Regions from separate parts of the Desulfomicrobium macestii genome, predicted to be linked through region 2. Evidence: riboswitches for the same ligand, from Rfam matches in the RefSeq annotation. Region 2 holds a riboswitch; the other holds the start of a gene.
The links. A riboswitch is a leader RNA that binds a small molecule or an ion and turns the genes downstream of it on or off. The one in region 2 is predicted to bind cobalamin.
Positions count from the first base shown of each region.

Region 1 (4,307 bases), on a different contig from region 2:
ATCTGGACCCTGGCCCTGGGTTTGTGCCTGACCTTGAAAGAGCCCAAGGCGGAAAGCGGCGGGCCGGTGGTATCGCATCTGGCCGAAGCTTTGGGCGTTTGCAGATTCGCCTTTCGGGAAAGCTCGGCCATCCGGGCGACCATCATGAACGGCATGCTTCTGGGGCTGGCTTCCTTCTACATGGTTTGGCTCATTCAGCCCTATATGCAGGAATGCCTGGTTCCCGTGACATGGTTCGGTCCGGCCTGGGCCGGGGCCAATCTGGTTGTGGCCCTGGCTGCCGCAAACAGCCATCGGGTCGAGGGCAAGCTGGGCGCGGGCGGCATGCAGACGCTCTTTTTCGTGCTGATCGTCGTGGCGTATCTTGGACTTGGAACCGTCACGGCCGTGGGAGGTTTTTTGTTCTATTATCTGCTTACGGCCATGCGAGGGCTGCAAGGGCCGCTCATGCGCTCGCGGTTGCAGGCCTTGAGCAGCCGGGCGAACAGGGCCAGCATTCTGTCGTTGCACAGCCTGGCCTTTCGAACGGGGTTCGTGGCCACCGGCCCGCTGGTAGGTTTGCTTGCCGACAGCTTCGGTCTGTCAACGACCTTCCTTGTACTGGCCGTATTTTTTTCGCTGGCTCTTCCCGTGGCAGGGCTGAATTTTTTACGCCATAACCGCTCGCATTCATTGACCTGAATTCTTCTTCCACACGGTAAAGACGCCCCTGTGGAAAAGGTTTTGGTTGATCCCGATGTCTCGATGTCCTAATACTCGACCTGTTCTGCGAAACTACTTCAGGAGCAAGGGAACCCGGTGCGAGTCCGGGGCGGTCCCGCCACTGTAATCCCGATTTCGCGCGTTAAAGGCTGATCCCGCAAAGGGAGACGCCGCGTGCGGGGGCAAGCCAGAAAACCTGCCTGAAGCAATTCTCTTAACCCTCTGCACGCGGATGCAGGGCGTTGAGTTGTTCAGAAAAACGTCATCACAACTTCGAGCGAACATGACTGACACGATTCCTTCATGGGAACGCGTGCGCGGCATGGTGCCGGTGAGTCTTTGCGACTGGCCGGGCAAAATCACGTGCGTGCTTTTTGCCGGCGGCTGCAATTTGCGCTGCCCGACCTGCCACAACGCATCCCTGGCCTGGAAATGGGCCTTGTTGCCGAGTCTCGACCGGGACATTGTCCTGTCTGACCTGCGCCGCCGCAAGCGCTGGCTGGACGGGATCACCCTGTCCGGTGGAGAGCCGACCTGCCTGGCGGATCTGGACGGGCTGCTTGAGGATCTTTCCTCGACCGGCCTGCCGGTAAAGCTTGATTCCAACGGCTCCGCGCCGGATGTCCTGGAGCGCGTGCTGGCAGCGGGGCTTGTCCAGGCCGTGGCCGTTGACGTCAAGGGACCCTGGTCGATGTATCCGGAGCTGACCGGGCAGGCTCTGGCGACCGATACGGCCCGCGACGCGCTGGAAGAGGTTTTTGGCCTGGCCCGCGCGTATCCCGGACGCGTCTATTTTCGCTGTACCAAGGTCCCGAGCCTGACCCCCGAAGATCTGGAGACGACCCGGGCCCAGATGCCGCAAGGCCTGTCCTTGCATTTTCAGGAATTTGTGCCGCCTCGAAGCGATGATGATTTTTCCTGATTCTCAATTCGACCGAACTTTATTGGAGTATTCATGCCTCAGCAGATTGTGAAACGTGATGGCCGTGTTGAATCCTGGTCCGTGGACCGGATAGCCCTGGCAATTTTGAAATCCCTCAACGCCAGCGGCATCAAGGATCCCATCCTGGCCAAGCGTCTGGCCGGAAAGGTCGAGTCCAAACTCGAAGCCGAGGTCATGCCCGAGCAGGAGCTGGTTCAGGACACCGTCGAGCAGGTGCTCATGGAGTCCAGGCTTTATCAGGTCGCAAGGCGCTACATCGTGTACCGCGAAAAGCGTCGCACGATCCGCAGCCAGACCGAAACCTTCCTGGACGTGACCGAGACCATCGACAGCTATCTGGACAAGTCTGACTGGCGTGTCAGCGAGAACGCCAACATGGCTCATTCCTTTCAGGGCCTGATGCTGCATCTGTCCGGCTCCGTTCAGGCCCGCTATTCCCTTGAGAAATATCCCGAGGAAGTCCGGCAGGCCCATGAGCACGGCTATTTTCACATCCATGATCTTTCTTTTGGCCTGGCCGGGTATTGCGCCGGTTGGTCCCTGCGCGACCTCTTGCTTGAGGGGTTCAATCTCGAAGGGCGCTGCTCGTCCGGCCCGCCCAAGCATTTTGACGCGGCCCTTGGACAGATGGTCAATTTTCTGGGCACGCTGCAGAACGAATGGGCCGGTGCGCAGGCCTTCAACAACGTGGACACCTATCTGGCCCCGCTCGTCCGCCATGACAATCTGACCTACGAAGAGGTCAAGCAGGCCATGCAGAAGTTCGTGTTCAACCTGAATACGACCTCGCGCTGGGGCGGGCAGAGCCCGTTCACCAACCTGACCTTCGACCTGGCCCCGCCCACGCACATCGCCTCGGAGGCCGTCATCATCGGGGGCAAGCTTCAGGACAGCACCTACGGCGAATACGCGGCCGAGATGGAGATGATCAATCGGGCCTTCCTTGAAGTCATGTTGGTCGGCGATTATCACGGGCGGATTTTTTCCTTCCCCATCCCAACCTACAACATCACCCCGGACTTTCCCTGGGAGACGGAGGTTGGCGAGCTGTTGCTGAAGCTCACGGCCAAGTACGGCGTCCCGTATTTTCAGAACTTCATCAACTCCGACCTGAAGCCCGAGGACGTCCGTTCCATGTGCTGCCGTCTGCAGATGGACCTGCGCGAGCTGCGCAAGCGCACCGGCGGCCTTTTTGGCGCGGGGGATCTGACGGGATCCATCGGTGTCGTAACGCTCAATCTGCCCAAGCTGGCCTATCTGGCCCAGGGCGAGGAAGACTTTCTGGACCTGGTGGGCGAATATGCCTCCCTGGCCAAGGATTCCCTTGAGTTCAAGCGCAAGATGGTCACCGACAACATGGACAAGGGCATGTTCCCCTTTTCCAGCCGCTATCTCAAAAACGGCTTCCGCAGCCATTTCAGCACCATCGGCATTCTGGGTGGGCACGAAGCCTGCCTGAATCTGCTCGGCAAGGGCATCGATACCGAGGCCGGGACGCGACTCATGGTCCGGACCCTTGAACATCTGCGCGAGATCACGGTGCGCTTTCAGGAGGAGACGGGCAGCCTCTACAACCTTGAAGCCACTCCGGCGGAAGGGACCAGCTACCGTTTGGCCAAGATCGACAAGAAGCTTTATGCGGACATCCAGGCCTCCGGAAACGGGGTGCCCTACTATACCAACTCGACCCTGCTTCCCGTTGGGCACACCACGGATATCTTTTCCGCCCTGGAGCACCAGAACCGGCTGCAGCCCATGTACACCGGCGGCACCGTTTTCCATAGCTTCCTCGGTGAATCCGTGCCGGACACGCAGGCCCTGAAGAGTTTTTTGGTGCGCGCCCTGACCGAGACCAAGATTCCCTACGTGTCCATCACGCCGACCTTTTCGATCTGCAAGGATCACGGCTATCTGACAGGCGAGCAGATCACCTGCCCGCACTGCGGCCAGGAAACGGAAGTGTATACCCGCGTGGTGGGCTACTACCGTCCGGTCAAGATGTGGAATCGCGGGAAACAGGCGGAATACAAGGATCGAGTGGAATACTCCCAGGCCTCCTGCTTCGGGCAATAGGGGGGAGGGCTTTTAACGCCAAAACGGCCGGACTGCGATGCAATCCGGCCGTTTTTTTGCGACTTCAGGCGTGGGTGGGCTTATTTTCCGAGCGCCGATCTGCGCAGCCCGTTCAGGACGCCGAGCGCCGAGCGCAGGCCGCCGGCCAGGCTCATGATCGCGGTGGAGATGATCGGTTTCGGGCGCTGGATTTTCTGGGAATGCAAAAACAATGTGATTTCACGCATGGCGTACCTCTATATTCGGAAATATGGTAAATTTTACGAACTTCGTTTTGAAACGAAAGCTAGCTAGGCGCGAAAAGTCTGTTCGTCAAGGAAAATGCTGACGATTATTTTTTCGACAGGGCCTGGTGGAGGGGCTGGCGCGGGGTCAGGAAGCGGGCAGCAGGGCGGCCTGGGTGGCCGAATCCCATTCGGCAGTGGCCGGCATGGCCAGGGAGGCGCGGAAGCGTGTCAGGGCGGCCTTGGATCTTTTGCCCCAGATGCCGTCGACTTTGCCTTTGTAGAGCCCCTGGGCGGCCAGGGCATGTTGTACGCGCTTGGCGTCGGCCTTAACCTTGAGGTCCAGGAGCACGGCGGGCAGGGTC
Region 1 is NZ_JADBGG010000007.1:47,552-51,858, reverse strand. It holds gene H4684_RS06270 (MFS transporter) at 1-681, shown strand, start outside; cobalamin riboswitch at 765-920, shown strand; gene H4684_RS06265 (anaerobic ribonucleoside-triphosphate reductase activating protein) at 986-1,624, shown strand; gene H4684_RS06260 (ribonucleoside triphosphate reductase) at 1,658-3,718, shown strand; gene H4684_RS06255 (hypothetical protein) at 3,799-3,945, opposite strand; gene H4684_RS06250 (FlgO family outer membrane protein) at 4,091-4,307, opposite strand, start outside.
Region 1: it holds a riboswitch for cobalamin, as region 2 does, so the genes downstream of both, H4684_RS06265 (anaerobic ribonucleoside-triphosphate reductase activating protein) here and H4684_RS14280 (sirohydrochlorin cobaltochelatase) in region 2, are expected to answer to the same signal.

Region 2 (4,307 bases):
TCGCAAACCATTGTCCGGGACACCCTTCAGGCTCTGGATCTTGGCTGCTCGGCCAAGCCCGTGCTGCTCGGACCCATCACCTACCTGTCTCTGGCCAAGGGCGTGAAAGGCTTTGATCCATGGAACAAATTGGACGAGGTATTGAACCGCTACACTCACGTCCTGGATAAACTTCGGCCCCTGTGCTCCTGGATCCAGATCGATGAGCCCATTTTGTGCGCGGACATGAGCCCGGCTGCGCGGGCCGCCTTCCCCCATGCCTACAAAATCCTGAATCAGGCCGGAGCGAAACTGCTCCTGACCACCTACTTCGATGCCCTTGATGACAACATGGATTTGGCCCTGACTTCGGGATGTGCAGGTCTGCACACGGATCTGACCCGGGGAGCAAGGGCCCTGGACTCCATCCTGAAGGGGTTGCCACGCGAAATGACCCTGTCCGTAGGCATCGTCGATGGCAGAAACATCTGGAAAACCGATCTCGACCGCGCATTGCGCACACTCGACATCGTGCACGCCGGTCTGGGTGCGGATCGGATCATGCTCGCTTCCAGCTGCTCCCTGTTGCACACCCCGGTGGACCTGGAACTCGAGACGGCCCTGCCCAAGGAGCTGAAAGGCTGGATGGCTTTCGCCGTCCAGAAATGCGCGGAACTGCGTCTGCTGGCCCGGGCCATGAACGGCGAGGACTGCGCGGCCGAGCTTGAAGCCAACGCCATCTCCATGCGCTCTCGCAGGCAAAGTCCCCAGGTGACCATCGCGGCGGTACGCGAACGGTGCGCCCGGGTTGACGAGAAAATGACCCGACGCAACGCCCCGTACCCCGCGCGAAAAAATGCCCAATCCTGGCTCGGTCTGCCCCTGTTGCCGACCACGACCATCGGCTCCTTCCCCCAGACTCCCGAAATCAGGAAACAGCGCAGCCTCTTCAGAAACGGGGACATCACAACCCAGGATTATGAAGCATCCATGCGCGACGAAATCAACAAAGTGGTAGGCATCCAGGAAGACCTCGGTCTAGATGTACTCGTACACGGCGAGGCCGAACGCAACGACATGGTGGAATACTTCGGCCAGCAACTGGACGGCTTCTGCTTTACGGCCAACGGCTGGGTCCAGAGCTACGGCAGCCGGTGCGTGAAGCCGCCGATCATCCACGGCGACATCGACCGGCCCATGCCCATGACCGTGAAGTGGATCACCTACGCACAATCCCTGACAAAAAAAACCATGAAAGGAATGCTGACGGGACCCGTGACCATCATGTGCTGGAGCTTCGTGCGCGACGACATGGAACGAGCCGAAGTCTGCCGCCAGCTGGCCCTGGCCATCCGCCAGGAGGTCACGGACCTGGAAAAGGCCGGGATTCGCATCATCCAAATCGACGAAGCCGCCTTCAGCGAGGGCATGCCCATCAAGTCCAGAGACAAGGGCGCATACCTGGAATGGGCAGTGGAGAACTTCCGCCTGGCGACTTCCGGTGTGGCCGATTCGACCCAGATCCATTCCCACATGTGCTACAGCGAATTCAACGATATCGTGCAATCCATCGCAGCCATGGACGCCGACGTGATCAGCATCGAGTCCAGCCGTAGTGGCATGGAACTGCTGGAGGCCTTCCGGGAATATTCCTATCCCAACGAGATAGGCCCCGGAATCTACGACATCCATAGTCCCAGAGTACCGTCGGTGGAGGAAATGGAGAATCTGTTGGGCCGGGCTCTGGAGTTCATCCCCAAGGAGCGGCTGTGGGTCAACCCGGACTGCGGGCTCAAGACCAGGGACTGGCCCGAAACCCTGGCCTCCCTGCGCAACATGGTGGAGGCGGCCCGGAGAGTGCGCGCCAGCCTGAGCTGATGGACCACTCAGCACTTCACTGCCTGCATCCATAGGCGACCCTGCCGGCAAGCGGAAAACACTTTCCGCTTGCCGGATTTTCCCCTACCGGCTCCGCATCCGTCGCCACTGACGATTTGACATCCCGTATCACCGTAAGATAACGAATCAAGATCTGGTGCTCCGAACAGGAGCATAATAGGGAATCCGGTGTGAATCCGGAGCGGACCCGCCGCTGTAACCTCGGTCCTGCACACGCAGGGAAGCACAACGCCTCATTTACGCCACTGTCCTTCGCGGACGGGAAGGCGAGGCCAAGTCCGAGGGAGCCAGAAGACCTGCCAGACACTTTTCCCTAGGCAACGGGTCTTTGCCGACACGGGGAAGACGGCCCCGCCCCTCATCCTTGCGCGTGTCCTTCCTCCTCTTCAATCCGGCTTGTCCCGTTTCCCTGCAACCAAAAATTTGCTGGGAGTTCTATATGTCCCGCAATGACGTGGACATCTGATGATCTCAAAACGGACACCAACCCATGAACACACCCTTGCACTGCCACCCCCACAACCATGACGGGAGCGGGCATGACCACGGCCATGACCATCACGATCACGACCATAACCACCATCACGACCGTAACGACGACCATGACCACCATCATGATCACGGTCACGACCATGTCCGCCCCAAGCCCGTTCGACCGGGCATTCTCCTGGCCGCCTTCGGAGTCGCCATGGCCCAAGCTCGCAGGGGCTACGAACAGATGGAAGCCGAGGTCCGGGAACAGTTTCCCGGCATCCCCGTGGCTTGGGCCTACACGGCCCACAAGGTGCGCAAGAAACTGGCAGCCATGGGCCAGGGACACGATTCCGTGGCCGTGGCACTTTCGCGCCTGCATGACGACGGCGTGACGCACCTTGCTGTACAGTCCCTGCACACCGTGCCCGGGGTCGAGTACCACTGGACCCACTCCCAGGCCATGGCCTTCGTGCATCCCCGCAAGGGATTCCGGGAGATCGCGCTCGGTGCGCCGCTGCTGACCTCCGAGAAGGACCTTGATCGCGCCGCTCTAGCCTTGCAAAGCTACATTCCCGCCGAGCGCCTGCCGGATGAAGCCGTGGTCCTGGTGGGACATGGCACCTATCATCAAGGACAGCAGCGTTACCTTGACTTCGAGGCCCGCGTACGACTTCGCGACCCACACGTATTCCTCGGGGCCCTGATGAGCCGTTCCGGGGAAACCCTGGGCGTCTCGTCAATCATCTCACGCTTGCAAGAGGCCAACATCAGCCGTTGCAGGCTGCTGCCCTTCATGAGCGTACCCGGTCACCATGTGCTGGTGGACATCCTGGGCGAATCCCCCCGTTCCTGGAAGCACAGACTGCAGGCGGCGGGCATCGAGGTTCTGTCAGAACCCACGGGCACGCTGGAGCACTGCCCGTTCCGGGCGCTGTGGATGGATCACCTGCGCCATGCCTTTGCCTCGCTCCATCTGGAAAACAAGGCGGCTTCCAACCACGGACACGGAGAACACCATGCACATATCTGATGGCGCCCTGGCCGCGCCCGTACTCGTCGGAGGTGCCTGTCTGACCCTGGCAGGTGTCTGGATGGGGTTGCGCCGCCTTGACCTCGACAACATGATTACCACGGCCGTACTCACTTCCGTTTTCTTCGTCGGATCCCTCATCCATGTGCCCCTGGGCCCCAGCAGCGTGCACCTGCTGCTGAACGGTCTGGCAGGCTTGGTGCTCGGCTGGGCTGCTTTCCCCTGCATATTGGTGGCGCTCATCCTCCAGTCCGTACTGTTCCAGTTCGGGGGCCTGACCGTATTGGGGGTGAACACCCTCAATGTGGCCCTGCCCGCCGTGCTCTGCCACCTCTTCCTGCGGGGCTTCATGAGCAAGGGTGGCCGATACGCCGCCATAAGCGGCTTTATGAGCGGAGCCGGAGCCGTTCTGGGGACCGCGCTGATGGTGGCCATCTGCCTTGGTCTGAGCGACGAAGGCTTCCTGCCAACCGCCAAGATCGTGGTCCTGGCCCACCTGCCCGTCATGCTGATCGAAGGTATCATCACCATGTTCGCCGTGACCTTTCTTATCCGCACCCGCCCAGAGTTGCTGGGCATCCAAGCGGACATTCCGGCAAAACAGCCCGTGTCACCTTCCGGGTCAGGCATGCCGGTCCGTTCGCTCCTGCTGCTGGCCTGCTGTCTGGCTCTGCCGAGCGCGGCCGAGGCCCACAAATTCCTGGTGACCGCCTGGACCGAAGGCGATGTGCTGCTGGTGGAATCCGCCTTTGGCGACGGAAGCACCGGTGCCGGAGCCGAAGTCACGGTGAAGGATCTGGCCTCAGGCCAGGTATTGATGCAGGGCGTGGCGGACAAGGACGGCATGCTGAGCCTGCCGCTTACCAAGACGGTGCGTAAGGCCGAAAATGATCTTCAGGTCACAGCAGACGGGGGCCAGGGCCAT
Region 2 is NZ_JADBGG010000023.1:22,661-26,967, reverse strand. It holds gene metE (5-methyltetrahydropteroyltriglutamate--homocysteine S-methyltransferase) at 1-1,857, shown strand, start outside; cobalamin riboswitch at 1,996-2,196, shown strand; gene H4684_RS14280 (sirohydrochlorin cobaltochelatase) at 2,369-3,382, shown strand; gene cbiM (cobalt transporter CbiM) at 3,369-4,307, shown strand, end outside.